One region of the Paenibacillus sp. A3M_27_13 genome, then DNA from elsewhere that is predicted to be linked to it. Evidence: riboswitches for the same ligand, from Rfam matches in the RefSeq annotation. Region 1 holds a riboswitch; each other region holds the start of a gene.
What was found. A riboswitch is a leader RNA that binds a small molecule or an ion and turns the genes downstream of it on or off. The one in region 1 is predicted to bind glycine.
Positions count from the first base shown of each region.

Region 1 (11,111 bases):
GGCAAGTCCCTCCTGTACCCAGCGCAGGATTGAAGGTATGGAATTTGTCTCCAAGACGGTTGCAAAGGGATACCCGCGATCACGGAAGCACTTCTCAATCAGTTTCCTGCCGGGATGACACTCTGGCTGCATCGCCCAGGGTACATGCCTCAATTCGTCCAGCGTAATGGAAGTACGGTTGGAAAACACATGCTCTACCGGAACAACAAGACAGTATTTCTCCGTACGAAGAGGAAGCTGGACAAGCCTTTCATCCGTACCCGAATGCAGCGTAATGCCAACATCCACTCGGTTATCCAGCAGCTGTTCTGTTACATCAAATGATGGATGGATGTGCAGGCTGACTTTAGGAAATGACTGATGAAAATGGATAAGCATTTCTTGCAATGGTTCCTCCAGCTCCGGTAATGCGATACCAATCCGCAAACTCCCGCGTTGCTCGGTGCGCAACTCCTCAATGGAAGCCTTCGCTTGCTGTAAATCCTTGAGCGCATGTGCACTATGTTGCAGCAACAATTTCCCGGCATCTGTCATTTTTATTTTCTTGCATGCACGGTCAAAAAGCGTCATGCCCAATTCCTCTTCCAACGCCTTAATTTGCAAGCTAAGCGTGGGTTGGGAGATTCCGATCTTTTCCGAAGCTTTCGTAAAATGCAGTTCCTCGCATACGGCAATGAAGTATTGAAGCTGACGTATTTCCGTCTTCCTTCTCTCCCTTCGAGAATCCCCAGAATGATTGCATTAAAAGGTCAAAAGAAGCGCAAAATCGGATCCATCCGGTTCGCGCTTCTTCTTCAGGTTGTTGCGCTTTTTTAGATTATTGGGCTACTTCGGCTTTTTCCGCAGTCAACGTAATATTCGCAAACGTGTCTGCATCATACTCCTTGCCACGGGTAATATCGTAATTGGCTACCCGATTATTCACTGCCTCCAACGAGTAACGGAATAACGTCGGCACGATTGGCGCCTCCTCGCTCATATACGCCTGCCACTGATTGTATATATCTTTACGATAATTGTCGTCAAAGGCTTTCACAGACACCCCTTCCTGCAACAGCTTATCATTCTCTTCACTGGTAAAGCGCGAGTAGTTAAAGCTGGCTCCGCGTCCATACAGCCCACTAGGGTTTACATCTGTACCTGTACTCCATGCGCCGCCAAAAATATCAATGCCGGGGTCATCCTTCTGCACACGATCATAGAAAGAATTGAACTCAAGCAGACGACCGTCCACCAGCTCGACATGAAGTCCGACATCCTTCCAGTTTTGCAAATAAAACTTTGCCAGCGATTCAGCTGTCGCATCTCCGCTCATTGCCGCATAATGGAGAACCAGTTCCTTGCCCTTAGGGTCCTCACGGTATCCATCTCCATTGGTGTCCACATAGCCTGCCTCGTCCAGCAGCTTTTTCGCCTTGTCCGGGTCATACGCGATGCCCTTTGCATTTATATCATGATATCCCTTAAAGGCAGGCGGAATCAGGGATGTTGCTGGAATCCGAAGTCCATGATAGAGCTGCTTGCCGACCTGCTCATTATTCAGCGCATAGCCGAGGGCCTGACGCAATGACTTGTTCGCCAGCTTGGCGTTCGGGTCCATGATATTTAGATTCTTGGCCTGATCGAATTTGCCCATCTTAAAGCCCACATAGCTATAAGATAATTCCTCCTGACCGAGAAACTGTACATTTTTCGGATTGCTGGCCTCATTGTAACGGGTGGTTGGATAGCTGGCCCAATCGACTTCTCCACTTTTCAGCGCCTCGGTAATGACATTCGGGTTCACCACCTTCAGATGAAGACCATCCAACTTGGGCTCACCGTGGAAATAATCTTCATTTTTGACGAATTCCACAGATTCACCTGTGACCATTGATTTAATTTTGAACGGTCCATAGCCAATCGGATTTTTACGGACAGGATCAGATCCGGCCATATCTTTCACGGGGATATTCTGAAATACCTTTTTCTCCAGTGGTGTAGACCAAAGTCCCGATTTCACCGAAGGATTAGGTTCCTTGAAGTGAATGGTAACCTCTTTCTCATTCAGCACCTTGATGCCAGAAATGGTTTTGGCCTTACCCGCGTGATAATCCTCCATGCCCACAATGTTGGTCATAAAGCTATCATAACGCGGACCTTCGTAGTCTTTATGACCGATCACTTCATAGGAAAAAGCATAATCCTCTGCCGTTACGGGATTACCATCCGTCCAGTTCAGTTTGGGATCAATTTTTACAGTCACCGCCTTATTGTCTGGGGAAAAGGAAATCGTCGCCGCTCCTTTATTGTCAATATTTAGATTGGAGTCAATCGAAAACATAGAAGGGTAGAAAAACTGGAAGACTTCAAAATCAGGATTGCCTTCATAAAATACAGGATTCAGAATACCTTCAAAAGGGGTATCAGACACGAGTGCATAATTGATGATGCCACCCTTAATCGGGGCCTTATCGTTCTTGATCGCCTTCTCCAGCGCTGTGGCATTCACCTGCTTGCTGTCGGACCCTGTGCCGCCTGTACCGTCAGACGATTTCCCTCCATTCGAAGCGGAAGGCGAACCGCTGCATGCGGCCAGAGAAAGCACCAAAATTGCAGATAGAACAGGCAGAATTCCTTTTTTCCAGTGTTTAACCATTGTAAATCCCTCCTTGTCATTGTCCTTATCCTTGAACTTCGGTTAACCCAATCGTTGTCTGGCATCCGTGGCGCGTTTGAGCGCCTGGCCAATAAAGTTAATCGCCAGCATTAGCACCAAAATAAGCAGTGAGGCAGGCAACCACATCCACCAGCTATTCTGCAAAACATCCGGGTCATTCGCATAACTCACCAGTGTACCCAAGCTTGGAGTAGATTCCGGTAAGCCAAAACCGAGATAAGAAAGCCCGGTCTCAATCCCGATATTTCCCGCGAGGCTGAGGGTCAGATTGACGATCACGACCGAGCTAAGATTAGGCAGCACGCCAAACCAGATGATTTTCCAATTGGGTGTGCCAAGGGTTTTGGAAGCCTGCACATAATCCAGTTCGCGCTCCGACAACACCTTGGCCCGGATCAGACGTGCTTTTCCAATCCATAAAAAGGCAGTCATAATGAAAATAAAGGACCCTATGCCGCTTTTGGGTACAATGCTGACAAATACGATGACCAACATCAGAAATGGAAGTACCAGAATAAAATCAATGATCCGCATGATGATGTTATCGACCAGCCCCCCATAAAAACCAGCCAGCAAACCTAACGTTAAGCCAATAGCGGCAGATAACAATGTAATCGTAAAGCCGATGGTGAAGGAATTGCGGGCTCCAATGACCAGCTGGCCAAAAATATCCCTGCCCGCTCGATCTGTGCCCAGCCAATGCACTGAGCCGGGAGCTTCACGGATTGCGCCCAAATCCACCGTCGTGACTACATCCTGATTTACAAACAGGACAGAGGCATATATAAAGATCAAAAACAGAATTACAAAGCCAATGGAAACCAAGGCCATTTTGTCACGCACCAGCTCACGACGCAGTACAGACCAACTGGATGGTGATTTACGAATGATTTCCGGCGTGAAGACCTCCTCCACCTGTATAGACACCATAATCCCTCCCTTTCTCTAGACTTGTTCGCTATTCAATTCGAATGCGGGGATCGACTTTGCTCAGGATGACATCAGATAAAAGGGTTCCTAATAGCGCCAAGAAGCCGGAGACCATGACCAGTGCGTTCACGACTGAAAAATCCCGTTGAGTGATGGACTGGAGAAATAGTTGGCCCAACCCCGGGTATCCAAAAATAGATTCAAGGAAAATGTTACCTGCAATTACTCCCGTCAGGTCATAGCCCAAAAAGGCAGCAATCGGCAATAGAGAGTTTTTGAAAATATGGCGGGAATAAATTTTACCTTCGGGCACCCCTTTGGAACGCGCTGTTTTCACAAAATCCTTCAGTCGTGTGTCAATGACCTCATTGCGCAAATACTGAATCGTAGCCGTTGTACTGAGCAATGCGCCTGTAACCGCCGGTAAAATGAGATGATACGACTTGTTCACGTAATATGACCATGTCCCCGGCTCCACGCCTACATCCACACTGCCGCTGGTTGGAAACCAGCCGAGCCTGAATCCGAATACGTACAGCAGCAACAACGCGAGTATAAATAGAGGTGTCGCAAAGCTGAGATAGGTATAGCCCACTACGGTTTTGTCCAGCAGACTATGCTGATAACGACCGCTGAGTACGCCGAGCGGAATGGCGATCAGATACGTCAGAACCAGAATTACTACGCCCAGAAAGAACGTGTTCCCCAGACGGCTGCCAATCAGATCGGTAACGCTAATTTTATGTACATAAGATTTGCCCAGATCCCCGTGAGCAAGCTGGACGAGCCAGTTCCCATACTGCACCCACACCGGATCATTCAGTCCCAGTCTTTGTCGCTGTTCTTCCAGTGCGGCCGGATTCAGATTGGGTGTCGAAGTAATAAGTCCTGTCAGTGCATCCCCCGGCATAGCCTTAGCCAGGAAAAATATAAGCACGCTCAGTGCAAAAAGTTGAGGGATCATAACCAGCAGCCGACGCAGTGTAAATTTCCACATTTCTGTACCCCCCTTATGGTAGCGCGACTTGATGAGATGGACTTACTGATTTTAGTGCAAACGGCTTTCCACTCACGTCTAGATGTTTGGGCAGCTCTGTTTTGTAGGAGGATAAAAGCATTCGCCTTTTTTGGGCATTTTCCAGCCGTTTTGTAGGATCAATATTGGGAATGGTTGCAATGAGGCGCTGGGTATACAGATGCTGTGGACGCTCATAAATGTCTTGCTCGCTCCCCTGCTCCACTAGACGGCCCCGGTACATAATGCCGATTTGGTCGCACATATGGCGGATAATACCCAAGTCATGACTGATGAACAAATACGTCAAATTAAATTCCCGTTGCACATCCTTCATAAAATTAAGCACCTGTGCCTGCACGGAAACGTCCAACGCCGACACCGGCTCATCAGCAATGATCAGCTTGGGGTTTAATGTCAGCGCACGCGCGATCCCGATCCGTTGCCGTTGCCCCCCGGAAAATTCATGCGGATATTTGTAGGCTGCATCGGCGTTCAAGCCGACCTTTTCCAGCAACGTCTGTACTTTCCTCCGTTCCTCCTCACTGCTCAGCCTTTCAAAATTTCGCAGCGGTTCAGCAATGACATCCAATACGCGCTTGCGCGGGTTGAGCGAAGAGTAGGGGTCCTGAAAAATCATCTGAATGTCTCTACGCAGCGGATGACGGTTGTTACGGCTCAGAGCCGCAAGGTCCTTTCCCTTAAAAAGAATCCGTCCGCTCGTCAGCTTATTTAGACCGATGATCGTCCTGCCTGTCGTCGTTTTTCCACAGCCGGATTCTCCCACCAGCCCGTATGTCTGGCCTGCCTCAATGCTGATCGACACGCCATCCACTGCTTTCACCTGATCGATAACACGCTGGAAGAAACCACCGCGCACCGGATAGTGGACCCTCAAATCATTTAACTCCAGTAGTGCCATGAGCAGCTTCCCCCTTTGCCTCGTCTTCAAAATGAAAATGCTGGTAACATGTACAACGGACCCAATGTCCAGGGGAAATTTCATTTAGTTGGGGATGGTCTTCATGCACTCCCTGCTGAATCCAGGGAATACGCGGGGCAAAGCGACAGCTATTGCGGGGGATATCTTGTAATGAGGGAACAATGCCGCCGATGACATGCAGTGATTCCCCCTTGGTATGCGATCCCGGCATGGAAGCAAGCAAAGAACGCGTGTACGGATGCTGTGGATGCCTGAATAATTCAAAAACATCAGCGCTCTCCACGATTTCTCCGGCATACATGACCACCACACGGTCGGCTACTTCTGCCACAACACCAAGATCATGCGTAATCAAGATAATTCCGCTCCCACTCTCCTGTTGAAGCTGTTTGAGCAAGTCGAGAATTTGCGATTGGATCGTTACATCGAGCGCAGTAGTTGGTTCATCTGCGATAATAAGAGAAGGTCGGCAAGCTATGGCAATCGCGATCATCACACGCTGACGCATCCCTCCTGACAGTTCATGCGGATACTGCTCATACACACGCACAGGATTCGGTATATCTACGCTTTCCAGCAGCTCCAGCACACGTTCCCTTTTTTGCTTCGTAGATAGTGACGTATGATAATCAAGATTTTCCTCAATCTGCTTACCAATGCTCATTAACGGGTTGAGTGCTGTCAGCGGGTCCTGAAAGATCATGCCAATGCCCGCTCCGCGGATTTTATTCATTTGCCCTGAAGAAAGACGGTTCAGGTCCGTGCCTTTAAAAAGGACCTCTCCCTCTACACGCGTGCGTTCCATGTCATGCAGTTGTGCGATCGAAAGCGCCAGCGCGCTTTTGCCACAGCCGGATTCTCCGACTACAGCCAGCACTTCATTGGGGTTGACCGTCAGATCCAGATGGTCGACTGCGGGGTGATATTGATCATTGATGCGAAAAGATACGGATAATCCTTTAATTTCCAACACGGGTCCGGTATTCAATGCGCGCTTCCTCCATTCTCCATGGTCTTGTCCCGCTTATTCTCACCATGTTTGATGTTTAAAACCTCTCATGAACATTACATACCGTTTTTGTCGGAATAATTTGAATACATCCTATCACCAGTATATGGATATATCAATTAAGATTATGCTATCAACATCATTTAAAAAATCAATGATCCAGCAGTAGCGCGGTCTTTCTGGCACAAAATGTAATGAAATAACCAACCACAGGTTAATTTTCATCACAAAAAAAGTCGCCTGATCCCTCTGCAGGGATCAAACGACTAACTAATACCAGCTCACATTGAGCTTCTGGCGATAATTACGAAGCCGCTCCATAGGAGCCAGACTTGAACGTTCTAGGATCGTACCATTTGTAGCCTGCTGCTGGAGCAGACCAAGGCTCAGGCTGCGGTTCTGTGGAAGCCGCAGGCTCCTCAAATGGCAGAAGCTTCGTTGGCTGATCCAGAGTCAAACCTGCCACATCAGACAATTTCGTGTAGTCCTGCTTCCATGCAAGCCATTGAACCGTCTGCACCAGGAAGGTGGAATCATCCACTTCTTTAAAACCATCATATGTCTTCTTCGACTGTCCGTTTTCCTCACGCACATATTTCGGTGTAGCATCTTCTACAGGGGAAGAATCACCGATGAACGCTGCCTTGCCTTGACCTACCTTGGAGATAGCGGCATAAGGTCCTTCCGCACGGCCCCCGCCGTTATAAACTCCCTGGTCTACCGCATTACCCCATTTTTTCGTGCCTGAAGGGATATAAGCAATGCCTTTAGCCTTGGTAGGATCAATAATAGCCAGCGTAGATCCTGCATGCATTGCAATCGAGCGCACACCCTTGGTAATGCCGAAAGATTGATCTGCGGCTACAATTTCGGTAGCATTCACATCACCCAGCGCATTGTAACGGAAACGAACGCCAAAGTTGGCCGCCAGCCAATCGGAGCTTGTTAATCCTTGCATCGCCGGTGATGCAGCTTCTTCTGCAGTCATGCCCTTGGCCGGATTAGTATAGGCTCCACGACGGTAACCATTCATAACCTCGGAGGAATCCCAACGGTTTTTGTTACGGTCCGCATTATAATGATCGGAGATGAAGAAGACGCTCCCCCCGCTATTCACGTATTGCAGCAGGGCAGCCTGCTCGGATGCCTTAAAGGCAACATTCGCTTCACCAATAATGAACACATCATATTGGCGCAGCTTGTCATATGTTATGGCCTGCTCTCCATAAGTAAAAGGAATGGGACGATTCAATTGGTCTACCGTAAAGCCTACATTACGCAGTCCATTGGCAAAGTCGGAGAAGGCGCCTTCAATGACCCAATCTGCTGCACCAGCGGTCTGTGCGTGCGTATTATCGAACAGCACCTTTTTGCCTTTTCCATCCGGCAGTGTAGTACCGGGTTGACCCGGGTTGCCAGGTTCGCCTGGTTCCCCCGGCTCGCTTCCGCTCACCAGTTCAACAGCGCTTGGGCTTTTCACTCCACCAAAATTATTGTAGGCGCCGAGTGTACCCGTCACACGAATTTTGCTGCCGATCAGCTCAGGATGGCCTGATAGCCCATATTGCCCTCTGTACGCTGAAGTCAGCTGTACATCCAACAGATTAGACGTATTACGTTCATTAGCCTGGTCAGCAATCAGTACGTTAAAATCATTCGCGAACGGGGAAGAAAAGTTAGCCGTTTTCGATCCGGTAGCATGTCCGACGATGTAACCTTCCACCGTCACCGTACCTCCACTGCTTTGGCGCTGAAGTGCTTCGGCTACTGTCAATGCTCCCTCCGCCTTGACCTGACCGAATGGAACGAAGATCCCAATCAGCAGTGATACGATCGCTGCTAGATGCAACATCCCTTTTAAGCGTGAACCTGTGAATCGCAAGCCTTTTACCATACGTCAATATCCCTCCTATGATTTCCATAAATATACTTGTCCTTTATCAGATTAGCCGCCAATCTTCTAATTCCTTCCTGATTTCATCCATAATTATGTAAATTTTAATCTTTTTTATTGGGAACGCACCTGTTTATGTAAAAATTAAACCTGTGATTGACACCGAGCACGGCATACATTACGCTAAGAAAGACATGTAGAACGGTATACGCGAATGAAGATGACGGGAGAGTCTGTCCAGGGAGCCTACGCTCTGGCGGCACCGAAGGAGCAAGACGCCAGCACCCGGCTGGCGGATAATCTCTCAGGTCCATGTATCGTCATCTGACGCAACTCTGGAGAGAGCGCAAGCCACCCAAGGGGTAAGGCGGTAAGAACACCGCACGAAACTCTCAGGTAACGAGGACAGAGATAAGGGAAACTTCCTTATCCTGTCCTTTTTTGTGCTCACATTGTGCGTCAGCATTAGGAACCGTCATAACCGCGCAAAGACGCGGAAATACCATATAGTATGGTATTAGAACATACAGGGGGCCACACCATGCGTTTCAAAGATGTATTTTCTATTATCGGTCCGGCCATGACCGGACCTTCCAGTTCACACACCGCAGGCGCGGTGCGGCTCGCACGCGTTGCCCGGCACTGGCTCGGGACGCAGCCTGACCGTGCCCGCATGACGCTATACGGCTCCTTTGCCGACACGTATAAAGGACACGGTACAGACCTGGCGCTCATCGCAGGGCTGCTTAATTACGATACGGACGATCACCGGATTCCGGATGCCGAGCAATGGGCAGAGCAAGCCGGGATGGCCGTGGAATTCGCCGTCAGCGGACTCCCCGCGCCTCATCCGAACACTGTCCGTTTCGAGCTGTGGAAGGGCGAGGATCAGCGCACACTGTTGGGCTCCTCCATCGGCGGCGGCAGCATCCATGTCCAGCAGCTTAACGAATTCCGGGTCAATCTGACCGGGGAGCTGCCTACGCTGGTGCTTCTCCACTCGGATAAGCCTGGTACATTGGGCGCGATAACTTCAGCGCTGGGCGCGGCCCACATTAACATTGCCTATATGCACGTAGATCGCAAAGGCCGGGATGGTGAAGCACTCACCGCCATTGAAACGGACAGTTCTGCTCCAGCTGAACTGATTGCGGAACTGCGTTCTTTACCTCATATGTATGAAATTAAGATGATTAATTTGAAAAAAGGAGCTGAATCCGATGCGGTTTAGCCATCTGCATGAAATCAGCGCTTTATGCGCTGAAGAATCCACCACAATTGGCCGTTTGATGATTCAAGAGCAGGTACAAGAGACGAATACAACGGAGGAAGAAATCTTTCGCCAAATGTCTGATTATTATGAAGTCATGAAGGAAGCCGTTCATCGCGGTCAGACACAAGACACCGTATCCCGCAGTGGATTGACGGGCGGTGACGGCAAGCGCCTAGCCGAGTATCTGCGGTCAGGGGAAACCTGCTCCGGTGATGCCTCCGCGCTTGCCATGGCTTATGCCCTCTCCGTGTCGGAGGTTAATGCATCCATGGGTCGCATTGTGGCCACGCCTACCGCAGGCTCATGTGGGGTTATCCCTGGTGTGTTCATCAGTGCGCAGGAGCGGTTCGGCTGGGATGATGAGCATATGGTGAACGGCCTGTTCGCCGCTGGAGCCATTGGCTACGTGATCGCCAACAACTCATTCATTTCTGGCGCGGAAGGAGGCTGTCAGGCTGAGATTGGCTCAGCTATCGGGATGGCCGCTGGCGCTATGGTCGAGCTGCGCGGTGGTACGCCTGAACAGGCTGTTCACGCCGTAGGTCTCGCTCTTAAGAACACGCTCGGTCTGATTTGCGATCCCGTCGCCGGACTCGTGGAGATTCCGTGCATCGTGCGCAACGGGCTGGGAGCCGTGACTGCGCTTGCCGCAGCGGATATGGCTCTGGCGGGTGTGCGCAGCGCTATTCCGTCTGACGAAGTCATTGACGTGATGCTTGAAGTCGGCAGTGCGATGCCGTCGAAGCACCGCGAGACCGCCAAAGGCGGCTTGGCCCAGACGCCGACTGGCAAGCGTTTGACCGAATCACTTACACGCAACACACCGACCAAGAAGGATAAGTCATAATTTATAAGCGGTAGCCTCCTTAAAAAAAAGAGCAAGCATGTCGTCCTTGGACGTATGCTTGCTCTCTTTTTTACTGAACGGTTACCTGTATCTTCGTCATTTTACCTGCATATTTCACAGTAATTACTGCTTTGCCCTTGCCCTGTGCCTTAATGTTACCGTCTTTGACGGTCGCAACAACAATTCTGGACGAGGACCAGACAGCCGGTTTGGAAACATCCTTCTCCGACTCATCCTTATACGTGGCTGTAGCCGTAACCTTAGCCAGCTGTCCTGCCTTCAAATTCAAAGCAACTTCGTCTGTTTGCAGATATTTAAGCGTATCAACATCCACGGGTACACTGATTATCTTCCCGCCAAACTTCGCCTGAATGTTAGCTTTACCGTAGCTGACCGCGGTAACCTGACCCTTTTTAACAGTGGCTACCTTATAATTAGACGTTTTCCATTCAGCTTGGGTCGTAACGTCCTTTTCTTTACCATCACTCGATTTAACCACAATCGCGATGGTTTTTTGATCTCCAGATTTGAGCGATAGCGC
Region 1 covers NZ_JANAVE010000005.1:14,372-25,482, reverse strand. The annotation lists gene NLX82_RS18110 (LysR family transcriptional regulator substrate-binding protein) at 1-570, opposite strand, end outside; partial or broken gene NLX82_RS18105 (LysR family transcriptional regulator) at 577-657, opposite strand; gene opp4A (oligopeptide ABC transporter substrate-binding protein) at 818-2,638, opposite strand; gene NLX82_RS18095 (ABC transporter permease) at 2,681-3,589, opposite strand; gene opp4B (oligopeptide ABC transporter permease) at 3,618-4,586, opposite strand; gene NLX82_RS18085 (ABC transporter ATP-binding protein) at 4,600-5,526, opposite strand; gene NLX82_RS18080 (ABC transporter ATP-binding protein) at 5,504-6,535, opposite strand; gene NLX82_RS18075 (DUF6359 domain-containing protein) at 6,861-8,450, opposite strand; glycine riboswitch at 8,665-8,780, shown strand; gene sdaAB (L-serine ammonia-lyase, iron-sulfur-dependent subunit beta) at 8,992-9,681, shown strand; gene sdaAA (L-serine ammonia-lyase, iron-sulfur-dependent, subunit alpha) at 9,671-10,570, shown strand; gene NLX82_RS18060 (Ig-like domain-containing protein) at 10,641-11,111, opposite strand, start outside.

Region 2 (11,111 bases), on a different contig from region 1:
CCGCGAGAATAATTGGAATGACACTGGAACTGTAATTAATCAGAATGATCGGAATACCTAAAAACGCCAATCTTTCTGGGTTGCTTACCGCCGTTATAACTGCTGGATAGACCAGAGCTCCAGCGATTGCCACCGATACAAAGGTGTTTGTCTTAAATTTACGGGACGATGTAATAGCCAAAAACACAGGTAGAAAATAGAAAACACTGTCGGAAGCTGCACTTAGGATCAGGTACGTACCGCTTTTATCATTAATCCATTGAAAAGATAAAATTAACGCCAGTAGCCCTTTAAGCAAACCTGCCCCGGCAAGAGCACCGAGAATGGGAGAAAAAATGCTGGAAATGATATCGACCGCTTTGCCAAGAAAATTCGTTTTTTCAGAAGATTCTTCTTTTTTGGCATTAGGATTGTCTGCATCCTGCAAATTCGTTTCTGCCATCATATGCTCAAACACTTGACCTACATTGTTACCGATGACCACTTGAAACTGGCCGCTGCTTTCCACTACTGTAATGACACCAGGGGTTGCTTCCAGTGCGGCTTTGTCTGCTTTTGTACGATCATTTAATTTAAATCTCAAGCGTGTAGCGCAATGGAATACCGAATTGACATTCTCTTCGCCACCAACGAGGGTCACTATTTTTTTAGATAGTTCTTTATCACTCATGTTCAGAACTCCTTATGGGTTATTCTTGCTACTGATAGGATTTACTGTTTACATCTGTTGCTAAGATGCGCCGGCGTGCACCTTTTTAAACTTGTAAACAAGAAAAACCTAAACTCGTGGTGAAAACTACGCACTCTCCTATAGAGGAACGTCGATTTCACCATCAGTTTAGGTTTTGCCTGCCTTACCAGTCACAATCCATGAACGATGAGGATATGAAGTTGTTAATCTTATATGTTATTACGCTCAGTTACCCGATGAATATGGATAGTTAGATATACGTATTCATCCTTGCTTAAATATTGATCGTATGTTTTTTCCAGATACTCATTGATCTTTTGGGCACAAGCAAAAGCTTCGGTATACGTCTGCTTCACCTGGTTGTACAAAAATTCTTCACCACTGTGAATGACTTCTTTGCGAATCACTCGCATCGCAAAATATTGCAAATGTGTCAAAAATCTCGAATAGCTAAAAGAAGACTCATCCAGCACAATTCCGTAATGATACGTAATAATGTTCAATATATGTTGGACAATCTCGGTCATTTTCAGTGTAGATTTCATTTCGTTACCGTCGATCCGTGCATTCACCATATGCAATGCAATAAATCCCGCTTCATCTTCGCCCAATTTTACTCCGAGCGTATTTTCAATTTTTTGGAGAGCATCCAGTCCAACTGCAAATTCTTTTTTGTAAAAGCGTTTAATTTCATACAGCATCGCGTTTTGGAGTGCCAGTCCTTTTTCTTGCCGTTGTATGGCAAAATGAATATGGTCGGTCAATGTTAAATAAATATTATCGCTTAACTCCGTATCCAGCACTTCCGTTGCATGGGTTACGATTTCATTCACGACCTCCAGATGAGACACTGGAATATCGTTCAGCAGTTCAGTTAGTTTAGCCGTGAACTCGTTTTCATTTAACATGAAAATCTTATCTATTTTATCATCATCGACTTGATCGCCAGCCACCTTTTTGAAGGAAATACCTCTTCCCATCACGATGACCTCTTTGCCTTTATCGTTTTTAGTCAATAGGACGTTGTTATTGAGCACCTTCTCAATAATCATTGAAGTTCCCCCTCCCATCCTTTACCAATAAAAAATGCCTAAGCACAATTCAACACTATTGTTAGCAATAGCACTCAATTGAACTCAGGCATTGCCCGCATCACCGGTCACAATCCTTCGATATAGTGCTATTGTAGCACAAAAAAAAGCGATTTCAACATATTTTATTCTGATTCGACAAAAAATATTTCATATCAAGGCCCTTTTGCCTAATTTGCAAGTAAATCGTTACCTTACGTGGTCGTACGTTCAATGAGGCAGTACTCTAGCGAATGAAGCTCCATTTGGCGTCCAATCAGCTGAGGGGAAAGCATGAAAAAAGCATTTTGTGCTTGAGCCATGATGGGATTTTGAATCGTTGTAATCCCCATCGTATGCGCCAGCTCCGTGTTATCGAATCCGACAATCGCCAGATCTTCCGGTACGTTCAGCCGTTGTCTGCGTGCTTCGCAGAGAATGCCCACTGCTACATAATCGTTAGCACATAAAATAGCCTCTGGGAATTCTTCCCGACGCTGTAACAAATCCCGTACGACCTGTTCGCCATCACGGATATTATAAATAGAAGAGTGATTCCAGTGTTGCAACACTGGAAGATTGTGCTCACTCATGATCTGTTCGTAGGCTCGTTGTCTGCTATGGGTATTGATGCTGCTCGGACGACCAAAAGCATTGGCTATACGAGTATAGCCTTTTTGTATCAAATGTTTTAGCGCTAACATATATCCTTCATACTGATCCATAGCGACGGAGCGAATATCGGTATGCTCCATTCGTTGCCACGAAACGATCGGGCCATATTTGCAATAGGTACTCAAAAAATCAGTGTCATTCACGCAGGAAATGATGACCAGCGCATCGACTCTTTTTCTTTTTAAATCCTCAAAGGCTTGAAGCTCTTTCTTTTTGTCTTCTCCCGAAGTATAAATAATGGTTTGGAATTCATACTGGCCGGCTACTTCCACAAAGCTGTCCAGAAAAGCCAGAACAATTTCATTAATAGTTGAAGTAATGATACCGATCTGAAGCGTCTGACCCTTGGATAGAGAAATGGCATTCCGATTAGGAACATAATCCAATTCCTGCATGATTTTTAAAATCTTAGTTCTTGTTTCGTGACTGACATGGGGTGACTGATTTAATACTCTGGATACCGTAGCTTTGGAAAAGCCCGCCAGTTTTGCAATTTGATCAAGATTCGACATGATGCTTCTCCTCACATAAGAAAAAAATACTTGACATGAAACGCGTTACAACGATTAGGATGCTTATGAAGGCATTACGTCTATTTTAAAGCATCTGTCAATCCTTTTCAAAGGAAGAACGGTTACCGTTAGGTATTGATTCACATTTGCAGCACTTGATGGGATTACTTGACCAAAGTAAAAATCTTAAATACGGAAAGAGGTTTTTATACCATGACGAAGACGCTAAAAGGATTTCCGAAAAACTTCTTGTGGGGCGGGGCAACCGCAGCCAACCAATTGGAAGGTGCTTTTGACGTAGATGGAAAAGGATTGTCCAGTGCGGACATGGTTGCCTATGTACCCAAAGCAGAGCGCAAGAACGATCATGCTATGGAGATTTCGTCCGAGCGACTCGAAGACATTTTGGCAGGCAAAGTCAATGCCCGTTTTCCAAAACGTGAAGGTGTGGACTTCTTCCACCACTACAAAGAAGATATTGCATTGTTCGCGGAAATGGGCTTTAAGGTATTTCGTATGTCCATCAACTGGTCGCGGATTTTCCCGAATGGCTATGATGCCGAGCCGAATGAAGCGGGACTGCAATTCTACGATAATGTATTTGATGAGCTGCGCAAATATGGTATTGAACCGCTGGTAACATTGTCACATTATGAGACACCGCTGGGTTTGACTCAGAAGTATAATGGCTGGCTGGGTCGTGAAGTTATACAGCACTACGTAAATTATGCCGAAACTGTGTTCACGCGTTATAAGGATAAAGTAAAATACTGGCTGACTTTTAATGAAATCAATGTAATGACCATGAGTCCGTTTACTGGTGGCGGGGTGGTCATTGACCGCGTAGAAAACAAGCAGCAAGCGATATACCAAGCACTGCATCATCAATTTGTAGCTAGTGCACTGGCGACAAAACGAGGACATGAGATCATCCCGGGCTCTCAAATCGGCTGTATGCTGGCTCGTTTGGAAAGCTACCCACATACGTGTAACCCACAGGATATACTGAAAGCCCAGCATGAAAATCAGATGAACCTGTTCTTTACGGATGTGCATGCCCGTGGGGAATATTCCAACTACATGGATCGTTATTTTGAAGAAAATAATGTTGTTATACACACAGAACCAGGCGATGCCGAAATTTTAAAAAATAACACGGTCGATTATATCTCATTCAGCTACTACATGACCTTGACCGTATCTGCAGGTCCAGAAGGCGAGAAAGCAGCAGGAAACCTGATTGGCGGCGTGAAAAATCCATATTTACAGTCCTCTGACTGGGGATGGCAAATTGATCCGATCGGCCTGCGTGTTACGCTGAACACGTTTTATGACCGCTACCAAAAGCCGCTGTTCATCGTGGAAAATGGTTTGGGTGCGTATGATAAGGTGGAAGAAGACGGCTCTGTGCATGATACGTATCGCATTGATTACTTGCGTCAGCATATTGCCCAAATGAAGGAAGCGATTGCCGACGGTGTTGATCTGATTGGTTACACCAGCTGGGGTCCTATCGACCTTGTGAGCATGTCTACTTCCGAAATGTCCAAGCGCTACGGATTTATTTACGTTGATCTGGATGATGACGGTAACGGAACGCTCAAACGCTCCAAAAAGGACTCATTTAACTGGTATAAAAATGTGATAGCAACCAATGGTGAAGAATTGTAATTCCAAATTTTCTCGGGCGGGTATAGCAGAGGACATCCTAAGGATGCAATCTGCTGTACCCGCTTTTTTTGATAGACATAATAATAATGTTTCAGAGGGCTTCACAAACTTTTCACTTGTAATAAGCTGAAAGTTTTCTGTATAATAAATAAAAATTTCATATGTCTGGTTGATGTTTGCGGGAGATGGAACGAAAGTTCCGACCGAAGGGGCAAAACTCTCAGGTGCTTAGGCTGATTACAGCAACAAGCGGGGACCGTAAACGGACAGAACTCTGGAGAGACCCTTAATTGGGCGCCGAAGGTGCACCGCAGAGAACATCTGCTTAAACTCTCAGGCAAAAGGACAGAGACGCGAATAACCTGTGACAGGGAATGCCCTAGGCTTTTTTATAAGCTATTAGAGGCAGAAACCTGCGCAAGATGGTTGTATTTTTTCGTGCCTTTAACCTCTCCAGGAGTCGAATCAGCGGATTTGACTCTTTTTTGTTTTCTAATATGCTGGAGGAGCGGGTTGAAATGAATTTGGTACATGTGTTAGAAGCGATTAGCAGTTGGATATGGGGGGCGCCTCTCATCATTCTTGTCATGGGAACGGGGTTGTGGCTGACCATACGTTTGAAGATGCTGCAGGTATTCCGCCTGCCCCTGGCGATCAAGCTGATCGGTAAGGCCCCGAATGAAGGCAGCGGGGATGTAAGTAGTTTTGCGGCTTTGAGTACAGCGTTGGCGGCTACAGTTGGCACAGGAAGTATTGTCGGCGTAGCGACAGCCATTAAGCTGGGCGGGCCGGGTGCCTTGTTCTGGATGGTCGTTGCAGCCTTTTTTGGGATGGCGACGAAATATGCGGAAGGTGTACTTGCGGTAAAATACCGGGTGAAGGATCGGAATGGGCAATTTTCCGGCGGCCCGATGTATTATATTGAGAAAGGTCTGGGACGCCGTTTTAAACCGCTGGCGATGCTGTTTGCTTTTTCGGGCATGCTGGTAGCGTTGTTCGGGATTGGAACGTTTCCGCAGGTCAAAGCGATTGTATCTTCGACCGAAAACAGTTTTGGCGTTCCGCCCATTGTAACGGCACTGATTATTGCTATCCTTACAGGACTTGTTACTATTGGAGGACTCAAAAGCATTGCCAAGGTATCGACGAAGGTCGTTCCTTTTAAAACAGGCTTGTACGTACTGATCTGTCTCATCGTACTGATTCGGTTTGCTGACCAACTACCTGCCGCAATTGCGCTGGTGCTCCATTCGGCATTTTCAACTACATCTGCAACGGGCGGATTTGCCGGAGCTACGATTATGCTGGCGATGCGAAGTGGGGTAGCCAGAGGTATTTTTGCCAATGAGGCCGGATTGGGAAGCGCACCGATTGCAGCCGCAGCTGCCAAAACCAAATGGCCTGCGGAGCAAGGGCTAATTTCCATGACAGGCGTGTTTATTGATACGATGGTTATTTGTGTGATGACCGGGTTGACGCTACTGGTTAGTGGTGTGTGGAGCGGGCCTACCGATGCGGGCCTGATGACTCAGCAAGCATTTTCCAGCGCATTCCCGCTGGGGGCAGAACTGCTCACAATCATTCTGATTATGTTTGCGTTCACCACCATGCTCGGCTGGAACTATTACGGGGAACGCTGTGTTGAATATTTGCTTGGGGTCAAGTGGATTAAGCCATACCGCTATCTGTTCATCCTACTGGTTGCCGGGGGCGCGTTCATTAAACTGGATGCGATTTGGCTGCTGGCAGATATCTTTAACGCAATGATGGCTTTCCCGAACCTGATTGCCCTGCTCGGCTTATCAGGAATTGTAGTCGCAGAAACCCGAACCTATATGGATTCTCTGAATTCTAGTAAGAAAAAGGGCATTCTTGCAGGTGCCAGTGTAGGGGCAGCTATCCAAGTAGAAGAAAAAGGACAAACGGTTAATTCATAAATTCCAAAAGGGAGTGCCCTCAGTCATCACAGGCTTGAGGACACTCCCTTTTGAATGTTATAACGATGCGTGCAAAATAGCTGAAATATCTTCTTGGTTCAGCTTTTTATAATTACCGAAGCCTCCGTATTCCATTTCACGGGCTGCAATGTTTGCGACTTTTTCCAATTGCTCATCATTAATATTGTAATCGGCCAGGGTGGAAGGGGCACCGAGACTTGTCCAGAATGCACTCAGGCGATCAATCCCCTCCAAAGCAATTTCCTTATCCGTTTTACCAGTGGTATCTAAATCAAACATGCTGAGCATCAGCCGCTTCATGCGTGCAGCATCCTGATCCACCGTATGTCTCATCCAGTTGGGGAACAGGATCGCCAGACCGCCAGCATGAGGAATATCATATACAGCGGATAATGCATGTTCAATCGTATGCGAAGCCCAGTCCCCGAAGTAGCCCATTTGTAGTGTTCCGTTAAGGGCAATCGTTCCGGCATATAAAATCGTTTCACGATGCTCGTAGTTGTGCAAATCCTCCAGCAGCTTAGGTGCAGTTTCGATCACGGTTTGCAACACGGAAAAGCACATACGATCTTGCAACGGTGTATTTTTAACATTGTGAAAATATTGTTCAAACACATGGCTCATCATATCCACCATGCCATATACCGTCTGATCACGTGGCACAGAGAAGGTGTTTTTTGGGTCCAGAATCGAGAATTTCGGATGCGTTACCGCGCTGCCCCATACGTATTTTTCGTTCGTTTCCCAGTTGGTGATAACAGAATCCGGATTCATTTCTGAACCGGTGGCGGCGAGTGTGAGGATGGTGCCGAATGGCAGAGCCTGGGTCGGCATGTGCTTTTTGTTGATAATATCCCACACATCGCCGTCATATTCAGCCCCTGCTGCGATGGCTTTGGTGCAATCAATAACGCTTCCACCGCCTACAGCAAGTAAGAAGTCGATTTTTTCATTTCGGCAAATGTCGATACCCTTCTTAACGGTGGACAAGCGCGGATTCGGTTCTACGCCGGACAATTCATGAATGTTCAGATGTAGCGGTTCTAACGCGTTTAATACCTGGTCATATAGACCATTTCGTTTGACACTTCCGCCTCCATATACCAGCAAAATGTTTTTGCCGTAATTCAGCAGTTCCTGCTGGAGTTCTTCAATTTGATTGTCTCCAAAAATTAATTTGGTGGGGTTATAATATGTGAATTTGTTCATCTGGTAAGTTTCCCTCAGTTCTTCATTGTTCATGTTCAAATCGTAAATCGCTTAACCTGATTGCCTGTTGGATACCTAACTTCATCATGTAAGCTATTTGAAATGACGATTAACCATTATACATGAAATGAATAAGGGAATTCAAGTAAATCTAATCTTTGACCGCTCCGGCGGCAAGATCGGAAATAAACTGGCGGCTAATGAAAAGAAATAAAATAATAAGTGGCAGTACAGCCAGCAGGGTGCCCGCAATGACCATCGCATAATCCGTATTGTAAATCCCGTTCAATTGTGACAGTGCAATCTGGAGCGTGAATTTACGCTCATCCGTTAAGACGATTAGCGGCCATAAATAATCATTCCAGGCTCCTATAAAGGTAAACGCGCCGAGAAAAGCGAACGCAGGACGTAGAATAGGCAGTGCTACATTCAAGTACAGTCGAAAAAAGCTGCATCCGTCCATCCGGCCCGCATCCAGCAGTTCCTTTGGAATGGATTCTTCCGCATATTGACGAATCCAGAAAATGCCGAAGGCATTTACCATCCCCGGGATGATAAGCGCTTTGAACGTACCTACCCATCCAAAGGAGGCCATCATGACAAAGGAGGGGACAAGCGAAAGTTGTGAAGGGACCATCATCGTAGCTAGCAGAACGATAAATAGCACTTTTTTGCCCGGAAAATCAAACTTGGCGAATGCAAAACCTGCTAGTGAATCGAAAAACAGAACCAATAGGGTAACAGAACCGGCTACAAAAAGGGTATTAAAAAAGGCTCCGGCAAAATTAATCTGTTGTAATACTCTCGTTATGTTATCCAAGAAGTGGCTGCCAAACCACAATTGTGGTGGAAAACGATAGATGTCTGAGGTTGTACGGGTTGCCATGACGATCAGCCAGTAAAATGGAAACATCGACAGGATGATTCCCACCAACAATCCAGCATATAAAACAAAGGATTTTGCGCGTGTCTGCATCATGTTGTGAAGCTCCTTCCCATCGTTATTTTTTACCTTGAACGAGTTTCCAGTTTATGATGGAGAATAGAGCAATGATGAGGAACATGCCCCATCCGACGGCTGCACCATATCCAAAATAGTTGTTAATGAACGACTCGCGATACAGGTATAAAACGATGGTCATGCCACTTGCCCCGGAACCGCCGTCATTACCGACCAGGACCTGTGGCTCGGTGAAGAGCTGCATACCGCCGATGGTGGACGTAATCACCGTAAACAGAATGACTGGGCGTAGCATGGGGATAGTGATGCGGAAAAAAGCTTGCGCTCCGGTTGCCCCGTCTATTTTGGCGGCCTCATACAGCACATGCGGAATACTCTGGAGTCCAGCCAGATAGATGATTGAGTTATAGCCCATCCATCTCCATACGACCATAGAAGAAATGGCGATTTGGATACCCCATGGCACATTCAGCCATTGAACCATGGGTAGCCCCATGAGTTGCAGAAGGTAGTTGAGAAATCCAAAATTGTTGGCAAATAAGGCACCGAATATGATGGCAACAGCTACAATAGACGTCACATTTGGCAGGAAGAATCCGACTCGCCATAAGGTACGCATTTTCACAAAAGGGGCATAAAGCAGAAAGGCAATAATCAGTGCGAAGAATAGCATCGGAATCGTTGCATACACCCAGATCACAAAGGTGTTGCCTACAGCCTGCCAAAATTCATGATCTGTTACAAGGTAGCGAAAGTTGCCCCAGCCGTTGTAGGTCATGTCTCCGATCCCGTCCCATTTGTGAAACGCTAGATATAATGAAAAACCAATCGGAAACAGTCCAAAGATGCCAAACAGTAGATAAAACGGCGAGATCGCAGCATAAACGGCACGGTGCTTCCAGATTTCTCTCAGCATATTGTCCACACGCCTTTTTTGGATTTTGTTTTTACCGCTGTAATTCCCGTTCGATTCGATCCATTGTTTCCGTCCATAATGCATCGGAATTGGCATCCTGCTTGGCGACATTAGCAAGACGACGGGTCACAATGCCGTGGATGACAGGATAGCGCTCGCCGAAATAGCTGCTTTTCACATTACGTGCGGAGGTGGCAAAGATGAGTCCGGTGGCCTGACCACCAAAGAAAGGCTCGGGTGTCCCCATGATAGGATCGTTATAGACGCCGGGAGTGGACGGAAACAGTCCGATTTTGTGGTAGGCTTCCAGTTGGTGTTCCGGGTTTTGCAGCCAGGTCAGCACTTCAAAGGCTTCTTTGGGATGTTTGCTGGATTTGAGGATAGAAATGAAAGAACCACCCAGGTTGCCGTCTCCTCCAGGAGCACGGGCGACTCTCCATTTACCCGCTGTATCCGGCGCGGCCTCTGTGAGAACTTGCTTCATCCAGATAGCCCCTACAAAAGAGGCGATTTTGCCGTTATTGACTGAAGCGTTCCATTCGGGAGTCCAGCCATCCGCATTGGCGAGCAGATGCTTCTTGTGGAAATCGACAGCGGTTTTCCAGCCCAGACGGATGTCAGGAGATTGATTGCCGATATAGCTGCCATCTGGCTTGAAGTAAAGGTTTGTATGCTGAGCGAGTACCTGATTGTAAACGTTTACAATATTGTCAGCCAAAAATGAACGGCTTCCGAATTTCTGGCGAAGTTGTTCTCCGGCCGCCATGTAATCATCCCATGTGCGAATGGAGGCACTAACCTTTTCAGGATCACTAGGCAAGCCTGCTTGTTCAAACAGATCACTTCGGTAGAAGAGGGCGGTAGGTCCTGTATCCATGGGAAATGCGATCATTTTACCATCAGGAGTAATCCCCTGATTCCATTTCCATTCCAAATATTGATCCTTTAAGCGGTCTGCTCCGAGTTCCCTTAAGTCATAAAAACGATCCGCACTGGGGAACAGCTCCACCATCCAATCGTTCAGAGCTACGATGTCTGGTTCACCGGAACGAGCTGCGAGCGTTGTCTTCAGTTTGGCTTTGAAGTCACCGCCTATTTTTTGAGTTTTTAATTCAATGTTGGGAAATTGTTTTTCCGCCTGGGCGAGTAGTTCATCGTCAATGGAACGGTTCCAGTACCACAATGTAAGCGTTATCTTTTTTCCGTTTGACAAATTAGTTTCAGATGATTGACTTTCAGAGAACGAGGGTCCACTACAAGCACTGAACATCGTGAGAAAAGCAAGACATAATACCAGCCATTGTACTGTTTTCACATCATTTCCCTCCTTGCTGTCTGAGATAATCTGCCTGCTAAACAAGTTGTAAATGGTTTAGCTCCATCATATGAAGCTGTTACCCATTTATGTGCATTGACTTAACCAAAAACAAAAAAATTGAAACAAAGCA
Region 2 covers NZ_JANAVE010000004.1:73,911-85,021, reverse strand. The annotation lists gene NLX82_RS16615 (beta-glucoside-specific PTS transporter subunit IIABC) at 1-670, opposite strand, end outside; gene licT (BglG family transcription antiterminator LicT) at 901-1,743, opposite strand; gene NLX82_RS16605 (LacI family DNA-binding transcriptional regulator) at 1,977-2,948, opposite strand; gene NLX82_RS16600 (glycoside hydrolase family 1 protein) at 3,162-4,619, shown strand; glycine riboswitch at 4,789-4,865, shown strand; glycine riboswitch at 4,884-4,978, shown strand; gene NLX82_RS16595 (alanine/glycine:cation symporter family protein) at 5,138-6,556, shown strand; gene NLX82_RS16590 (iron-containing alcohol dehydrogenase) at 6,614-7,786, opposite strand; gene NLX82_RS16585 (carbohydrate ABC transporter permease) at 7,938-8,765, opposite strand; gene NLX82_RS16580 (carbohydrate ABC transporter permease) at 8,788-9,663, opposite strand; gene NLX82_RS16575 (ABC transporter substrate-binding protein) at 9,695-10,978, opposite strand.
Region 2: another riboswitch for glycine. It lies ahead of NLX82_RS16595 (alanine/glycine:cation symporter family protein); the one in region 1 lies ahead of sdaAB (L-serine ammonia-lyase, iron-sulfur-dependent subunit beta).

Region 3 (11,111 bases), on a different contig from region 1:
ATCAGTCCTTCACGCAGAACACGGTCCTCTTCCAATGGCGTGCCTGTCTCTTCCTCCACACGACGAATCAACTCATGAACCGACTCCAACAGTACGAGATCATCCAACGGCAGTAGTCGGGTAGAGTGATCCTCGGCATCACGAAATAGCAGCCTGAGATAAGATCGTTCCGGCTCTGGAAATTCAATATCCAGCGCCTCTGACAACTCCGTGCATATGCGTTCCACCATAGCTGTGCGAAGCATGATATTTTCATCTGAATCTGTTTTTAAATACGAGAGAAGAGGATCTATAACATACCCGAGTCGCAGACGTACCAGCGAAACGCAAATTTGAATCAGCAGCTCCATGTATTTGCTTTCCACCATGTTTTCCAACCATTTTTCATGGGGCTGCCAGAGGGCCTTTTCCACAATCAGCAGGTTATCTCTGCCAATCATCTCCAGCAACTTGTCGGCGACACGGGTTACAGAACGAAGTTCTTCCCGGGCTGAAAACAGATCGGATTCATCCAAATATTCGAGAGCCAGCTCGGAAATCGCCCGTCTTTTGTCTGTCTCCCGCCCTGTAATCTCGACCCCGTACCCTCGTCTGCGCACAAGCATGAGTCCCCGTTCCCCAATCCAGCCTTGTAATTCGTCCAGATCATGACTGACCGTAGTTACCGTGACTTTCAAGTCTGAAGCCAGCGCCAGCAGCTTGATCGGCTCCTGTGTATCCAGCAGCATGCAGAGAACCACGATCTTTCTCTCCTCAGCCGAATATTCGTCTGACTTTGTATGCAGCAATTGCCTTCGCAGGCATACAAGCTGAGCTGGGTCAGCATCTATACAGATACCAATCCCTGACTTTTTCTCCAGCTTCACCTCATGAGCTGCCAGCCAATGCTCGACTGCGCCCAGTTCCCGATGAACCGTCCTTGTGCTGACATTGATCTTCGTGGCAATTTCCCCGGCTGTAACCTCTTTGGACTGCTCCAGAAGATATTCCACGATGTCACGTTGTCGTTTCGTAATATTCATAAGCGCATACCGTTCCTTCCCAAGCTCATCCCTCCAGCAGGAGACGTACACTGCATACAGTCCGCCTGACTACGACGGGGATTAAGAATCGGATTTCAGACGTTCAACCAGCGCTTCGTATTCAGGGCTCTTCAGAAAATTGTCAATGGAAATGTGCTCAGCATTCGGGGCTACTGTTTTAGCCCGGTCTGTCAACGTTTTTTGCGTAATGACAATATCCGCATCCTGTGGAATTTCACTGATTGCCGTATTCGTAACTGTTACGCCTACACCCGCCTGCTTCATTTTTTTGCGTAAAATCGAGGCGCCCATAGCGCTTGAACCCATACCTGCATCACAGGAAAAGACGATCTTGTTCACTTCGGATTTATCCTTGAGCGTTCGAGCTGCGGCAATCTCAGCAGCACGATCAGATTCGTGGTTATCTTCCATTACAGTGGCGTTAGCACTTGCACTCTTGCTTTGATTTTTCATATCTTTCAGGCGGGAAGCAGCTTCCTCCAGCCCCTCTTCTTTTTGCTTACTAGTCTTGAGTAACACTGCGGCAACAGCAAAGGATACGACCGCAGCAGCGATCACCCCGCTCAGCATTGGCAAATATCCGCCTTTTGGCGTCATTAGAAAATAGGCGATGATGCTGCCCGGTGAAGGAGCAGCAACCAGTCCGGCACCTGTCAACATAAAACAGAAGGTTCCCACAACGCCCCCAGCTATAGCAGCAAGAATCAAAATCGGCTTCATCAAAATATAAGGGAAATAAATTTCATGAATCCCGCCGAAGAAATGAATGATGACCGCTCCAGGAGCCGATGACTTCGCAGAGCCTTTGCCGAACAGGCAGTAGGCTAGCAAAATACCGAGCCCCGGCCCAGGGTTGGATTCCAGCATAAACAGTACGGATTTTCCTGTTCTTGCAGCTTCCTCTAACGCAATCGGACTCAATACTCCGTGATTCAGCGCGTTGTTTAAAAATAATACTTTTCCGGGCTCAATAATGAGGTTGACAAGCGGCAATAGCCCTGCGTTCACGAGGAACTGTACCCCTGCCGACAACACTTGACTGATCATTTGTACAATCGGGCCAATCGCCACATGGGCAAGCAGCGCTAGAATGGCACCGATAATTCCGGCCGAAAAGTTATTGACCAGCATTTCAAAGCCTGATCTGACTTTGCCTTCAATGGCCTTGTCGAACTTCTTCAATATCCACGCAGCCAGCGGACCAGCGACCATCGCGCCCAGGAACATCGGGATATCGGCTCCCACTATGACACCCATCGTCATAATGGCACCAATCACACCTCCACGCTGTCCGTGAATCATCGTGCCCCCTGTATAACCGATCAGTAACGGCAACAAATAATTTTTCATCGGGTCAACCAATTGTGCAAAACCTTCATTCGGGAACCATCCGGTCGGAATAAAGAGTGCCGTAATCAGCCCCCACGCAATAAATGCTCCCATATTGGGCATAACCATACCGCTAAGAAAACGGCCAAAACGCTGTACGGCGACACGAGTGCCTCCTTTTGAACTTGGCTTTGCGTCCAATGTACTCATATTCAAATCCTCCTTGTAGGTAAGCATCACTACCTTTTCTTAAAATTCATACTAAATGACAGCGCTATCTTCATCAACGAAATGAAAACGTACTTTCGTCATGAACGTTGATGACAACATTTAAATTTAAATTATCCGGGAAGGTATTATACCTGCATAATTCTTCTTAATATGACCTGTAGCTATAGAAATTAGTCGAAAAACCGTGCTGGATTATGTATGATTCTTATATGGGGACAACCCTCTAAATCAGAATAAAACACGTAATTACGTTTGCAAAAAGACAAAAAAATAGCCGCTACGTCAAATCATAGCGACTATTTTATACAAAAATCGAGCAGACAAATAACCCTCTTACTCCATACTACAATGCTCCATTACTGCTCATCGGAAATCAACTGCTCATACTGATCCGCAGACAGTAGCTTGCCCAAGGCTTCCTCCACATCTTTATCCATCTCTACTTCGATCATCCAACCTTTTTCATAGGGAGATTCATTCACTAGCTCAGGTGTACTTTCCAGCGTTTCATTCACTTTTAGTATAGTTCCCGTCACCGGAGCAAAAAGGTCGGATACTGTCTTCACCGATTCAATCGTACCGATCTCCGCTCCCTGCTCAATCGTTGCTCCCGCCTCAGGTAATTCTACAAAAACAATATCACCCAGTTGATGCTGTGCAAAGTCTGTAATACCAATTCGTACCGTTCCATTCTCTGTCCGCTGAACCCACTCATGTTCGTCTGTATACCAAAGTTGCTGCTTTACTTCACTCATTCTGTTCCCCTCACTTCCATATGAATAAAATCGCTTTTGCTCACCTGTACTAGACAGGTTAAGATTATGACAACAAGAACACTGATGTCAATAATACTAACAAAAATACTTCATATCACCTCATATAGCGTACTATATAAAAATATGATAGCTTATAACAAACGCTTACATATCCTTATTTATATATTAAATGTTTTTTCTATTGTTTTTGATGACATTTTTATTGACATTTTGAATGAATTTGCGTATTAATGGGTTATAGCAAATGCTTTGGGAAACACCCCGACAACTGCAAACGCGGATGAACGCGGAGGGAGAGACTGCCAAAAAGATTCGCATAGCTGTTGCCGCTTGTGAGACATAAGTGCACGCGAATCGGATCAAGTTGTTATCTGCAAAGCCAGGTAATATACCGTTGATCCCGAAGGTAGCGCCGAAGGAGTAAACCTGCATTGCAGGTGAATCTCTCAGGCAAAAGGACCTCTGCCGGACGCATCTCTGGAGAGCATTCGCTATTGGAGCGGATCACCCAAGGGGAAACCCGGTACATACCGGGGTAACTTTCTGGTATCAAGGACAGAGCTGAAAAAAGAGTGTAGACTGCCGTCTATACGTTTTTTTCGGCCTGTCTTTTTTGTTTAGCTGATCACACCGGATAGGAGTGGAAAAATGACTAATTTGCGAAAAACACCGCTATATTCGTCCTACGGGACGCAGTCTGGGGTTCGTTGTATTGACTTTGGCGGCTGGGAGCTCCCGGTTCAGTTTAGCGGCATTCAAAAGGAGCATGAGGCCGTCCGGCAACGTGCGGGTTTATTCGATGTATCGCATATGGGCGAATTTTTGGTTGAAGGCAAAGAGGCCGAAGCTTTTCTGCAAAGGGTGACCACGAATGATGTCAGCCAGTTGGAACCAGGTCAGGCACAATATTCACTCCTGTGTTACCCCGATGGAGGGGTAGTAGACGACCTACTTGTTTACTGCAAAGGACCGGAGCACTACATGCTCGTTGTGAACGCCTCCAACATCGATAAGGATTGGGATTGGCTAATTCGTCATATGCCTACATCCGTTCACATGGAGAATGTGTCTGATGCGATAGCATTGCTGGCGTTGCAAGGACCGGAAGCAGCACGTATTGCCGCAGCCGTGGCAGATACGGACATTACGAATCTGGCATCTTTCCGCTTCCATGAGAACGTGCCATTGTTCGGAGCAAAAGCACTGGTCTCACGAACCGGATATACGGGCGAAGACGGTTTTGAATTTTATATACCTGCTGCAGAAGCACCAGCTGTATGGGAGGGTTTGCTTCGTTCCGGTGAGTCGTATGGGCTGATTCCCGCTGGACTTGGTGCTCGGGATACCCTACGCTTTGAGGCACGATTGCCGCTGTACGGTCAGGAGTTATCTGCCACGATTTCACCACTCGAAGCCGGTCTAGGGTTCTTCGTCAAGCTGAATAAAGGAGATTTTATCGGTAGAGAAGCACTGCAACGTCAGAAAGAACAAGGGATTCCTCGCAAATTGATCGGGCTGGAAATGATTGATCGCGGTATCCCACGCGCCCATTACCCGGTATTCGCAGAAGGACAACACATTGGTGAGGTCACAACGGGGACTCAGTCGCCCACCTTGAAGCGTAATCTGGGCCTCGCCTTGGTGGACAGTCGTTTTAGCGCCCTCTCCACACCGCTGGAGGTTGAGATTCGTGGCAAACGCCTGCGTGCCGAGGTGGTGGCAGCACCCTTTTATAAACGCCCGCGCTGATCTTAAACTCTTTTTATTTCTATAAAGCAAATATGTCAGATATGAACTTCTGGGTTTTTCATCTCACACACTTTTTTATTAGCTAATTTACGATCTAAAATCTTGCTTTTCGAAAGGAGTCAGAACCTATGAAGCAGCATCGTTATCTCCCTATGACTGAACAGGATCAAACCGAAATGCTGCGTGTGGTGGGTGTATCATCTATTGATGATTTATTCAGTGACATTCCAGAGGCCATTCGATATCAAGGGGAACTCCCTCTCTCTTCTCGACTCGATGAGAAAGCCTTAACCCGCCACTTGGCCGAGCTGGCCGGACACAACGCCAATACAGACACACATGCCAGCTTCCTTGGCGCAGGAATTTATGATCATCATATTCCGTCCGTCATCCAGCACATCACTTCACGCTCGGAATTCTATACAGCCTACACCCCCTATCAGCCGGAAGTAAGCCAAGGCGAGCTACAAGCCATTTTCGAGTTTCAGTCGTATATTTGCGAATTGACGGGCATGGCTGTAGCTAATGCCAGCATGTACGACGGAGCGACTGCACTGGCGGAAGCGGGCTCACTGTCCGCCGCAGCTACCCGCCGTAAACAGCTTATCGTATCAAGGTCCGTCCATCCGGAGGCACGTCAGGTATTGGCAGCCTATGCACGCGGATTGGATTTGGACATCGTGGAGATCGGCTGTTCGGACGGCGTAACGGATGCTGATGCGCTAGCGGCAGCCGTATCGGAACAGACCGCGGCTGTTTTGGTCCAAAGCCCCAACTTTTTCGGAGCCGTGGAAAACCTGAAGCCGATGGCTGACCTCATCCATGCGCACAAAGGTCTTTTGGTCGTCAGTGCCAATCCACTAGCACTTGGCTTGCTGGAAACACCCGGCAAACAGGGCGCGGATATTGTGGTAGGAGACGCACAGCCACTTGGCATCTCCTCTTCTCTCGGCGGTCCGACCTGTGGATACTTTGCCGTTTCTCAGGCACATATGCGCCGTATCCCCGGCCGTATTGTGGGTCAGACCACTGACCGCAACGGTAAACGCGGCTTCGTGCTGACCTTGCAAGCGCGGGAACAGCATATCCGCCGCGAAAAGGCCACCTCTAACATTTGCTCCAACCAAGCGTTGCTAGCTTTATCTGCATCTGTATACTTGTCTGTCATGGGTAGACAGGGGATCAAGGAAGTAGCCGAGCTAAATTTGCATAAAAGCCGTTATGCTTTAGAGCAATTGCTGAGCTTGAAGGGCATAACTGCCTCGTTTAACGCACCAACCTTTAATGAGTTTGCCCTTAGACTGCCTGAGGGTACGGATATGAGCAAACTCCAGGCCGAGCTGCTAGCTGCTGGATTTATCGCTGGCTACGATTTGGGCCGGGACTATGAGGAACTTGCTGGTCACATGTTGATTGCCGTGACGGAGCAAAGGACCAAAGAAGAGATTGACCAATTTGTACACACCTTGGGGGGATTGCTATGACACACACCGGACAGGATCAGAAACAAGGGCTGTTGAAGGAACACGATCAAGCGCTCATTTTTGAATTGAGCCGTCCGGGTCGCATCGCCTATTCCCTTCCCGAGTGCGACGTTCCCCGTCGCCCGGTGGCAGAGCTTTTGCCAGATTATGCGCTGCGCAGCGAACCTGCGGCATTACCCGAGGTATACGAAGTAGACGTTATTCGGCATTATACTGCCTTGTCCCGGCGCAATTTCGGCGTGGACAACGGATTTTATCCGCTCGGCTCCTGTACGATGAAATACAATCCGAAAGTGAATGAGGATGTCGCCCGATATACAGGCTTCGCCAAAATCCATCCATATCAGCCCGAGGAGAGCATCCAGGGTGCCATGGAGCTGCTGTATACGCTCCAAAATGATTTGGCTGCGTTAACTGGCATGGATGCCGTCACGCTTCAGCCCGCCGCGGGCGCCCATGGCGAATGGACCGGGCTGATGATGATTCGCTCATACCACGAAGCACGTGGTGAGCGACGTACCAAGGTGCTCGTGCCGGATTCCTCGCACGGAACGAACCCCGCCAGCGCAACCGTCGCGGGCTTCGAAACAGTCACCCTTCCCTCCACCCCTGAGGGGCTGGTGGATCTGGATGCGTTACGTCAAGCCGTAGGCAACGACACCGCGGCGCTCATGCTGACCAATCCGAACACGCTTGGGCTGTTCGAGAAGCAAATCACTGACATTGCTGCCATCGTGCATGACGCGGGTGGTCTGCTCTACTATGACGGGGCGAACTCCAACGCCATCATGGGGATTACCCGTCCCGGAGATATGGGCTTCGATGTAGTACATCTCAATTTGCACAAAACGATGAGTACCCCGCACGGCGGCGGTGGCCCCGGCGCTGGGCCTGTCGGCGTAAAGCAACGGCTCATCCCTTATTTACCCAAGCCACTTGTCGTACGGGATCCGCAGGGGGTGTACCACTGGGACCGGGAACAGGGAGATTCTATTGGACGGGTTAAAGCCTTTTACGGCAACTTCGGTATTCTCGTCCGTGCCTATGCCTATATCCGTAGCTACGGTCCTGACGGCTTAAAGCGTGTATCGGAATGCGCTGTGCTCAATGCCAATTACATGATGCATCGGCTCGCTCCACATTTTGACCTGCCCTACCCTGGACATTGCAAACACGAATTTGTCATGTCAGGGCGAGGCTTGAAAAAATTTGGAGTGCGTACGCTTGATGTAGCCAAACGGCTGCTTGATTTCGGCTACCATCCGCCTACAATTTACTTCCCTCTGAATGTAGAGGAATGCATCATGATCGAGCCCACAGAGACGGAAAGTAAGGAGACACTTGATGCTTTTGTCGACACTATGATTCATATTGCGCGGGAAGCAGAAGAGAACCCTGAGCTGGTGCTCAATGCACCATATACTACTCCAGTCACACGATTGGACGAAACTACCGCAGCTCGCAAACCTGTACTGAATTGCTCATGCAGTTAAAAACAAATTCTACTTAAAGCATGCAAAAAAGCCGGTATCTATTAGATACCGGCTGCTGTATGTACACAGCAATTTTTTTGTTGGAAAAAGATATAACCTTTGAAATGTAATACCCTTCCTTAACCTTCGATGCTTTGAACCAATTCAACAACCTGTTCTGCTGTTTGCATGTCCAGAGCTTTTGTAGCCAGTTTTTCCATGTCCGCACGGGACAACTTGGAGATTTGACTACGTGCTGGCAGAATGGAAGTTGCGCTCATACTGAACTCATCAAGTCCCAGACCCAGCAGCAACGGAATTGCTGTTGTATCTCCTGCCATTTCGCCACACATACCAACCCAACGTCCTTCACGGTGAGCGGCATCAATAACCATTTTCACCAGACGCAGAATGGATGGATTGTATGGTTGATACAGGTAAGAAACCCGCTCGTTCATGCGATCCGCTGCCATTGTGTATTGAATCAGATCGTTTGTACCGATACTGAAGAAATCCACTTCTTTTGCGAATTGGTCAGCCAATACCGCTGTAGAAGGAATTTCTACCATGATGCCCAGCTGAATTTCTTCAGATACGGATACACCCTCGGTTACCAACTTTTCCTTTTCTTCCAACAAAACAGCTTTAGCTTCACGGAATTCGTTCAGCGTAGCAATCATTGGGAACATGATGCGCAGGTTACCATGCACACTCGCACGCAACAAAGCACGCAATTGAGTGCGGAAAATATCCTGGCGATCCAGACACAGACGAATAGCACGGAATCCGAGGAACGGATTCATTTCTTTCGGCAGGTCCAGATAAGGAAGTTCTTTGTCGCCACCGATGTCCAAAGTACGAACTACAACCGGTTTACCTTCCATTCTTTCCAGAACGGTTTTGTACGCCGTATACTGTACTTCTTCGGATGGAAGCTTATCGCGTCCCATGTACAAGAACTCCGTACGGTACAAGCCAACGCCTTCACCACCGTTGTCCAGAACACCAGCTACATCATTAGGCGTACCAATATTGGCTGCCAGTTCGACATGGACACCATCGACAGAAACCGTAGCTTCGCCGCGCAGCTTACGCCACTCTTCGCGTTGCTTGTCGTATGCCACCTGTTTAGCACGGTATTCCGCAACAATCTCTTCGGTAGGGTTCACGAATACGTGACCATCCAAACCATCAACGATAATCAAATCACCGCTTTTAGCTTGAGACAATATATTTTTCGTTCCCACAACTGCAGGAATTTCAAGTGAGCGAGCCATAATAGCCGAATGCGAAGTACGTCCGCCGATGTTCGTTGCAAAACCTTTAACAAATTCACGATTCAGCTGAGCTGTGTCGGAAGGTGTCAAATCTTCTGCAAGCACAATCGTTTCTTCGGCAATTTCTGCAGGACTAACAAAATGAACACCAAGCAGGTGATTCAGGATCCGCTTGGTTACATCACGCATGTCCGATGCGCGTTCTTGCAAATAGGCACTTTTCATGTTTTCAAACATGGAAATGAACTGTGTAGCTACTTCATTCAAAGCATAGTCAGCATTAAGCTGCTCGTCTCTGATTTTAGCTTTAACCGGATCGATCAATTCAGGATCATTCAGGATGAGCAGGTGAGATGCAAAAATTTCTGCTTTTTTCTCTCCCAGCTCCTGAAGCGTTTTCTCCTTAATCGATTCCAATTCGGTTTGAGATTGTGCCAAAGCCGCATCCAATCTCGCGATTTCAGCTTCAACATCACCAACCGCGCGTCTCTCTACAGCGTAATTCGGATGCTCCAAGATAAACGCCCGGGCAATGGCTATGCCTGCCGAAGCGGCAATCCCGGAAATTTTAAGCATGAACTTCGCCCAGCCCTTCGTTAACGATTACATTTTCAAGAGCTTTCAGTGCTTCGGCAGCTTCAGCGCCTTCGCAGATAATGTTAATAGTATCGCCTTGTTCCAGACCCAGGGACAATACACCCAGAATGGATTTCAAAGTTACTTTTTTACCGTTAGCTTCGGCAAAAGATTCAGCACCGCTGAATTTGTTAGCTGTATTTACCAGCGCAGTTGCAGGACGTGCATGGATACCGTCTTCATCCGTAATTCTAAAAGTTGTTTGCATAATTTGTTCCTCCCACTTTCCTAAAGATAATATTTGTTTACACGCAGTATACCAGATCATTGATCAGACGGCCTAAGCCGCCTAATCAACTAATCCGAAACACATAGAGTTTATTTTATCGTAATTATACCATCTTCGCCAGCCTTCAATACTCCAGTTTTGTTTAAAGTTACCGAAGAACCTTCTGGAAGGTTAGTAAAAATGACAGGTGAGATGATGGATTTAGCGTTTGCCTTCACGTATTCCAGGTCTACTTTCATAATAGGCTGGCCAGCTGACACAAGATCGCCTTCGTTCACCAAAACGTCAAATCCTTGGCCTTTAAGCTTCACAGTATTCACCCCGATATGAACAAGCACTTCTTTACCGCCATCGGATTGAATACCAATCGCATGCTTGCTTGGGAATACATTGAATACTTTACCATAAACAGGGGACACAATCGTTCCATCATTTGGCACGACCGCAAAACCGTCACCTGTCATACGTTCTGCAAATACCGGATCGGGAACCGTCGAGATATCAACCAATTCGCCGTTAACAGGCATTACAATATCTTCTACAATAATGGTTTGTTGTTCTTCTCCAGCTTCCTTCTCCTCTTGTGGAGCAGGTTGCGCCGGAGCTGGTGCAGGTGTACGTCCAGCCATGATATCAGCCATTTGAGATTTAATGGTGTCGGAACGTGTACCGAAAATTGCCTGTACGTTGTTACCGACTTCAAGGACACCCGATGCGCCAAGTTGTTTCAGACGAGCTTTGTCAACGTTCGATTTCTCATTAACCTCGATCCGAAGACGTGTGATACAAGCATCCAGATGCTTGATATTCGATGAACCACCGAAAGCTGCCAAAATGTTGTGCGGGAGCTCATCACTACTACCGACTGCTGCGCCATCCACATTA
Region 3 covers NZ_JANAVE010000001.1:1,415,048-1,426,158, forward strand. The annotation lists gene NLX82_RS06250 (BglG family transcription antiterminator) at 1-1,022, opposite strand, end outside; gene NLX82_RS06255 (PTS mannitol transporter subunit IIBC) at 1,104-2,582, opposite strand; gene gcvH (glycine cleavage system protein GcvH) at 2,960-3,358, opposite strand; glycine riboswitch at 3,753-3,851, shown strand; gene gcvT (glycine cleavage system aminomethyltransferase GcvT) at 4,028-5,128, shown strand; gene gcvPA (aminomethyl-transferring glycine dehydrogenase subunit GcvPA) at 5,257-6,612, shown strand; gene gcvPB (aminomethyl-transferring glycine dehydrogenase subunit GcvPB) at 6,609-8,105, shown strand; gene ptsP (phosphoenolpyruvate--protein phosphotransferase) at 8,225-9,937, opposite strand; gene NLX82_RS06285 (HPr family phosphocarrier protein) at 9,930-10,205, opposite strand; gene ptsG (glucose-specific PTS transporter subunit IIBC) at 10,316-11,111, opposite strand, start outside.
Region 3: another riboswitch for glycine. It lies ahead of gcvT (glycine cleavage system aminomethyltransferase GcvT); the one in region 1 lies ahead of sdaAB (L-serine ammonia-lyase, iron-sulfur-dependent subunit beta).